DNA from 2 places in the Stenotrophomonas rhizophila genome. Region 2 is predicted to be linked to the other one. Evidence: predicted binding sites of a transcription regulator. Region 2 holds the regulator's gene; the other holds the start of a gene.
The links. Region 2 encodes FliA, which starts transcription of late flagellar genes. Its sites were predicted from a motif close to TAAAGTTTNNCNNNCNNNGGCCGATAA; they were not measured.
Positions count from the first base shown of each region.

Region 1: a site for FliA is predicted at 1,586-1,612, ahead of BAY15_RS11490 (methyl-accepting chemotaxis protein). Genes of this name have one in related genera too.

Region 1 covers NZ_CP016294.1:2,566,455-2,569,858, reverse strand. Annotated here, with positions in the region: gene BAY15_RS11495 (PAS domain-containing protein) at 1-1,545, shown strand, start outside; gene BAY15_RS11490 (methyl-accepting chemotaxis protein) at 1,749-3,404, shown strand, end outside.
Region 2 covers NZ_CP016294.1:2,081,898-2,085,301, reverse strand. Annotated here, with positions in the region: gene BAY15_RS09415 (AAA family ATPase) at 1-499, shown strand, start outside; gene BAY15_RS09410 (MinD/ParA family ATP-binding protein) at 486-1,373, shown strand; gene BAY15_RS09405 (RNA polymerase sigma factor FliA) at 1,370-2,116, shown strand; gene cheY (chemotaxis response regulator CheY) at 2,133-2,525, shown strand; gene BAY15_RS09395 (protein phosphatase CheZ) at 2,525-3,139, shown strand; gene BAY15_RS09390 (chemotaxis protein CheA) at 3,144-3,404, shown strand, end outside.

The DNA.
Region 1 (3,404 bases), 480 kb from region 2:
ACGGTGTTCGAAGCGCTTACCGCACACGCCGCGCAGGGCACCTGGTCGCACCAGTGGACCTTCGTGCGCAAGGACGGCGAGCACCGGCAGGTGCGGCTGTCGATCAGTCCGCTGGATTCGGGCAGCGGCCAGCGCATGGGCTACGTCGGCATGGCGGTGGACATCACCCCGCTGCTGGAAATGCGCGAGCAGGCCTACCTGGCGGCGGAGAAATTCGCGGGTGCCTTCTCGTCGGCCGCGCTCGGCATGGCACTGGTGTCGCTGGAAGGGCGCTGGCTGGACGTCAACGACGCGCTGTGCGGCATTCTCGGCTACACGCGCGCCGAGCTGCTGGAGATTGATTTCCAGACCCTGACCCATCCCGACGACCTGCATGCCGACCTGGCCCTGGTGGGTGACCTGCTGGCCGGTCGCCGCGACCACTACCACATGGAGAAGCGGTACCTGGGCAAGGGCGGCAACGTGGTCTGGGGCCGGCTGTCGGTATCGCTGGTGCGTGCGCCGCACGGCGAGCCACTGCATTTCGTCTCGCAGATCCAGGACGTCACCGTGCAGCGCTCCAGCGGCCAGCAGCTGCGCGAATCGGAGCACCGCACCCGGGTGACCCTCGATGCGGTCGCGGACATGGTGCTCACCCTGGATATGGCGGGGCACATCCAGTACGCCAATGCGGCCGCCACCCGCGCGCTCGCCGGCGAGGGCGCCGCGCCGGTCACCGGCAGCCAGGTCCAGGACGTGATGGAGCTGACCACCGAATACGCCCCGCGCTCGCCGCTGGACCTGGCCGTGCTGCTGGACGCGGAGAGCAATGCGGTGGACCTGCATTCGGACCTGCTGCTGTCGGTGGGGGCGCAGTTGGTGCCAGTGGACCTGACCCGGGCCTGGCTGCAGGGCGAGGACGGGCAGGTGAGTGGCACAGTGTGGGTGATCCGTGATGTGACCCAGCAGCGCGCCCGCCAGCGCGAGGCCCGCCACCTGGCCGAAGTCGACCCGTTGACCGAGCTGAGCAACCGGCGCGGCTTCGAAGCGCACCTGCAGGAGGCCATCACCCGGGTGGCCCGCACCGGGCAGTCGGCCTCGCTGATGTTCATCGACCTGGACAACTTCAAGCCGATCAATGACAGCCACGGCCACCTGGCGGGAGACGCCATGCTGTGGGCGGTCGCCACCGTGCTCCGGCATGGCGTGCGCGATTCGGACATCGTGGCACGGCTGGGCGGCGATGAATTCGCGGTGATCCTGGCTGGCTGCTCGCTCCGGCGCGCGCGGCGCATCGCCAGTGACCTGCTGGAATCGGTGCGCACGCTCAGCGTGCCATGGGGCGCGGGACGCCTGGTGGTCGGCACCAGCATCGGCATCGCCGCGATCGGTGGCCACATGAGCGTGGATGCGGCGGTCGCCGCAGCGGACGCCCAGTGCTACCGGGCCAAGGCGCTGGGCAAGAACAACGTGCAGGTCGAAGCGCCCGTGCACGGTGGCCCCGACCCCCTGGACGTGGGTGACGCAGAACTCGATGGCGAGAGCAGCGAAGGCGGCCCAGGCTGAACCTGCTCAGGGTTGACGTCCCAGTACCGTGCCCGATACCTCAAGCTTGATGGCCGAGGGTCGATACCTTCCTCGCAATCGGCCCCACCCCGCAGACGTCTTCGCAGGTCCCGAAGCCAACGTGATTCCGCGCCGCACAGCACCCGCGTCGCCTCCCCATCAGCTGATCGGACATCGAGGATATGGAAATGTTCAGCTCAAGCATGCAGTTGCCCCTGTCGGCAGCGGACACGGCTTCCGCCCCCGTATCGCGCTGGCGCCCGTTCGCCGCGCTGTTCAGCGCGCGCCGCGCGCTGCGCGACGACGCCCGGCAGGCCGCACTGCACCAGGCCGAGCTGGAAGCGCAGGTCGCCGCGCTGCACCGGGTCCAGGCGGTGATCGAGTTCGCGCTCGACGGCACCATCCTGACCGCCAATGCCAACTTCCTGCAGGCGCTCGGCTACTCGCTGGACGAGGTGCGCGGGAAGCACCATGCCATGTTCGTCGACCCGGCCCAGGTCGCCACCCCGGCGTATCGCGAGTTCTGGGCGCGGCTCGGCCGCGGCGAGTACGACGCCGGCCAGTACCGCCGTTTCGGCAAGGGCGGGCGCGAGATCTGGATCCAGGCCTCGTACAACCCGGTGCTGGACCCGAACGGGCGCCCGTACAAGGTCGTCAAGTTCGCCACCGACATCACTGCCCAGATGATGCAGGCGGCCGATTTCGCCGGCCAGCTCGCGGCCATCAACAAGTCGCAGGCGGTGATCGAGTTCAGCCTCGATGGCCGCATCCTCGGCGCCAACGAGAATTTCCTGGCCACTACCGGCTATACGCTGGAGGAAGTGCGCGGCCAACACCATGCCATGTTCGTCGCCGCCGACTACCGCGGCAGCGACGAGTACCGCGCGTTCTGGGAGAAGATGGGGCGGGGCGAGTACGACGCCGGCCAGTACCGGCGCGTCGGCAAGGGCGGACGTGACATCTGGATCCAGGCGTCCTACAACCCCGTCCTGGACGTGGACGGCCGCCCGCTCAAGGTGGTCAAGTACGCCACCGACATCACCGCCCAGGTCCGCGACAGCCAGGCCCTGCAGCAGGCGGTGGCGCAGACCCGCGAGGTGGTGGCCGCCGCGCAGGGGGGCGACCTTACCGGGCACATCGCCGTCGATGACAAGACCGGCCCCATCGCCGAACTGTGCTGCGGCATCAACGCGCTGGTCGAAGCGATGGCCGGCATCATCGGGCAGATCAAGTTTGCCGCCGACACCATTGCCCTCGGCGCCAGCGAAATCGCGGTCGGCAACGCCGACCTGTCCCAGCGCACCGAGCAGCAGGCCGCGTCGCTGGAAGAAACCGCGGTATCCATGAAGGACCTGGCCGATACCGTGCGGCGCACCGCCGACAATGCCCGCCAGGCCAGCGAACTGGCCAGTGGCGCGGTGGGCGTGGCGGCGCAGGGCGGGCAGGTGGTGCACGAGGTGGTGTCGACCATGGCGCTGATCAACGAGTCCTCGCGCCGCATCGTCGACATCATCGGCGTGATCGATGGCATTGCCTTCCAGACCAACATCCTGGCGTTGAACGCGGCGGTGGAAGCGGCCCGCGCGGGCGAACACGGGCGGGGATTCGCGGTCGTCGCGGCGGAAATCCGCTCGCTGTCGCAGCGTTCGGCCGGCGCGGCCAAGGAGATCAAGCAGCTGATAACCGACTCGGTGGACAAGGTCGGTACCGGCACCAGCCAGGTAGAGAGCGCCGGGCGCACCATGGACGAGATCGTGGTCAACGTGCGGCGGGTCAGCCACCTGATGACCGAGATCAGCACGGCCACCCGCCAGCAGAGCGAGGGGATCACCCAGATGAACCGGGCGGTCGACCAGATC
Region 2 (3,404 bases):
CGCCCGCGAACAGCTGTACGGCTTCGGCCGCCAGCTCGGCATCGCCGTGCATGAAGCCAACAGTGGCAGCGACCTGGCCCAGCTGCTGGAGCGCCTGAAGGACTACAAGCTGGTGCTGATCGACACCGCCGGCCTGGGCCCGCGTGACCGCGCCCTGGCCGCCCAGCTGCAGTGGCTCCGCGCCGCCCCGCAGATCCGCACGCTGCTGGTGCTGCCGGCCAACACCAGCTTCGGCGACATGGACGAGGTGGTCCGCCGCTTCAGCGGCGCCAACCCGCAGGGCGTGGTGCTGAGCAAGCTGGACGAGACCGGCCGCTTCGGTACCGCGCTGTCGGTGGCCGTCGACCACCGCCTGCCGATCACCTGGGTCACCGACGGGCAGGACGTTCCCGAAGACCTGCACCGGGCCAGTGCAGCCAATCTTGTACTTCGCCTTGAAGATTTGCGCCGCGCGGCCGATATGCCCTGCAACCCGGAGTTGAACCATGCCGTCGCGTGAGTATGAAAACCTGACCAGGACCTTCCCGTTGTCGGCCACCCGCAGCCAGCCGCTGGGCCCGGTCCGCACCATCGCCGTCACCGGCGGCAAGGGCGGCGTGGGCAAGACCAATGTGTCGGCCAACCTGGCCGTGGCGCTGGCCGACATGGGCAAGCGCACGCTGCTGCTGGATGCCGACCTGGGCCTGGCCAACATCGATGTGATCCTGGGCCTGCAGCCCAAGCTGACCCTGGCCGACCTGGTCGCCGGGCGCTGCACGCTGGATGAAGTGATCCTGGAAGGCCCGGGTGGCGTGCTGGTGGTGCCGGCCGCGTCGGGCCGCCGCCACATGGCCGAACTGCAGCCGGCCGAACACGTGGGCCTGGTCAACGTGTTCTCCGAACTGGAACGCGATCTGGACTTCATGGTGGTCGACACCGCCGCCGGCATCACCGACGGCGTGCTCACCTTCTGCCAGGCCGCCCAGGACACCGTGGTGGTGGTCTGCGACGAACCGGCCTCGATCACCGATGCCTATGCGCTGATCAAGGTGCTCTCGCGCGAACGTGGCGTGGACCGCATCCAGGTGGTCGCCAACATGGTGCGTGATCCGAACGAAGGCCGCGTGCTCTACGAAAAGCTGAGCCGGGTCTGTGACAAGTTCCTGGCCGATGTCTCGCTGAACTACCTGGGCTGCGTGCCGCAGGACGACTGGTTGCGCCTGTCGGTGCAGCGCCAGCAGCCGGTGGTGAAGGCCTACCCGTCCAGCCCGTCGGCGCAGGCGATCGCCGAGATCGCCCGGCGCACCGCCCGCTGGCAGGCCCCGACCGAGCCGCGCGGCGGCGTTGAATTCTTCCTGGAACGCATCCTCAAGCAACGCGGGGTGACCGCATGAAAGGCGCCGCACAATACAAAGAGGTGCAGCGCGCCGCTGCCAACGAGTGCATTGCCCAGCACTCGGACCTGGTCCGGCGCATCGCCCACCACCTGGCCGCACGCCTGCCGGCCAGCGTTGAAGTCGACGACCTGATCCAGGCCGGCATGATGGGCCTGATCGAGGCCTCGCGCAGCTACGACGCCGACCAGGGCGCCTCGTTCGAAACCTACGCCTCGATCCGCATCCGCGGCTCGATGATCGACGAGATCCGCCGCGGCGACTGGGTGCCGCGTTCGGTGCACCGCCGTGCCCGCGACGCCGCGTCCACCATCCGCCGGCTGGAGCAGACCACCGGCCGCGCCGCCAGCGCCACCGAAGTGGCCGCCGCGATGGACATGCCGCTGCCCGACTACCTGCGCCTGATGGAAGACGCCGCGCGTGGCCAGGTGCTGAGCCTGGAATCGCGGATCGAAGACCAGGGCGAGCTGGATACCGTCGCCCAGGGCGGCCCGACTCCGCAGCAGGTGCTGGAGCGCGGCGAATTCGGCCGCGAGCTGGGCAATGCGATCGGCCTGCTGCCCGAACGCGAACAGCTGGTGCTGTCGCTGTACTACGAGCAGGAACTGAACCTGAAAGAGATCGGCGCGGTGCTCGGCGTCAGCGAGTCGCGCGTCTGCCAGATCCATGGCCAGGCAGTGCTGCGCCTGCGTGGCCGACTGAAGATCTTCGAGGCGGCCGACGCCGGCCTCGAGAACACTTGATACCGAGGAAAGTGCTTTGAACAAGAACATGCGTATCCTGATCGTCGACGACTTCTCGACCATGCGTCGTATCGTCAAGAACCTGCTGGGCGATCTGGGCTTCACCAATACGGCCGAAGCCGAGGACGGGCATGCCGCGCTGGCCCTGCTGCAGAGCCAGTCGTTCGATTTCGTGGTCACCGACTGGAACATGCCGGTCATGACCGGTATCGACCTGCTCAAGGCGATCCGCGCCGACGCCAAGCTCAAGACCCTGCCGGTGCTGATGGTCACCGCCGAAGCCAAGCGCGAGCAGATCATTGAAGCCGCCCAGTCCGGCGTGAACGGCTACATCATCAAGCCGTTCACCGCCCAGACCCTGGAAGAAAAGCTCGGCAAGATCTTCGAGCGCCTGGCGGCCAGCGCGTGATGGAAACCCTTCGCGACAAATCGGCGCTGGTGCAGCGCCTGCAGGATGCCCTGGCCGCGCTGGAAAGCGGCGACGAAGCCGGCTGGCGCCGGGAAATCGACGCCCTGGCCGCGCTGCGCACCCAGCCGATGATGGCCGGGCTGAACCGCCTTGCCCGCGAACTGGGCCAGGCGCTGGGCGAACTGCCCACCCTGCCCAGCGAAGCCGGCGAGCTTGACGATGCCTGCGCGCGCCTGGACCACGTGGTGGCGATGACCGAACAGGCCACCCACCGCACCCTGGACCTGGCCGAGGAATGCCGCGCGCTCACCGAGCAGCTGCGTGCCAACGGGCTGAGCCCGGACCAGGACCAGCAGCTGGACCGCATCCGCCACAACCTCACCGAGATCGCGCTCACCCAGAGCTACCAGGATCTCACCGGGCAGATCATCCGCCGCGTGGTGGGCATCGTGCGCCGCGTGCACGAAGGCTTCGGCGCGCTCGGCCTGCCGCCGCCGGACGACAGCGCGCACAAGCGCGACAACGGCCTGGCCGGTCCGGCCGTGAGCGGCCTGGACCGCCATCAGGTGTCACAGGTCGACGCCGACGACCTGCTTTCCGATTTGGGGCTTTGAAACCATGAGTGCTGTTCCAGACGACATTGCTGCAGACTTCATCCTCGAGGCCCAGGAGATCCTGGATCGCCTCGGCGAACAGCTGGTGTCGCTGGAGCAGTCGCCCCAGGACAGCGACCAGCTCAACGCGGTGTTCCGCGGGTTCCACACGCTCAAGGGCGGTGCCGGCTTCCTGGGCATCCAGGCCATGGTCGAGCTGTGCCACGCCGCCGAAGAAACCCTTGGCATGGCCCGCTCGGGCCAGGCCGTGCTGCAGGCCCACCAT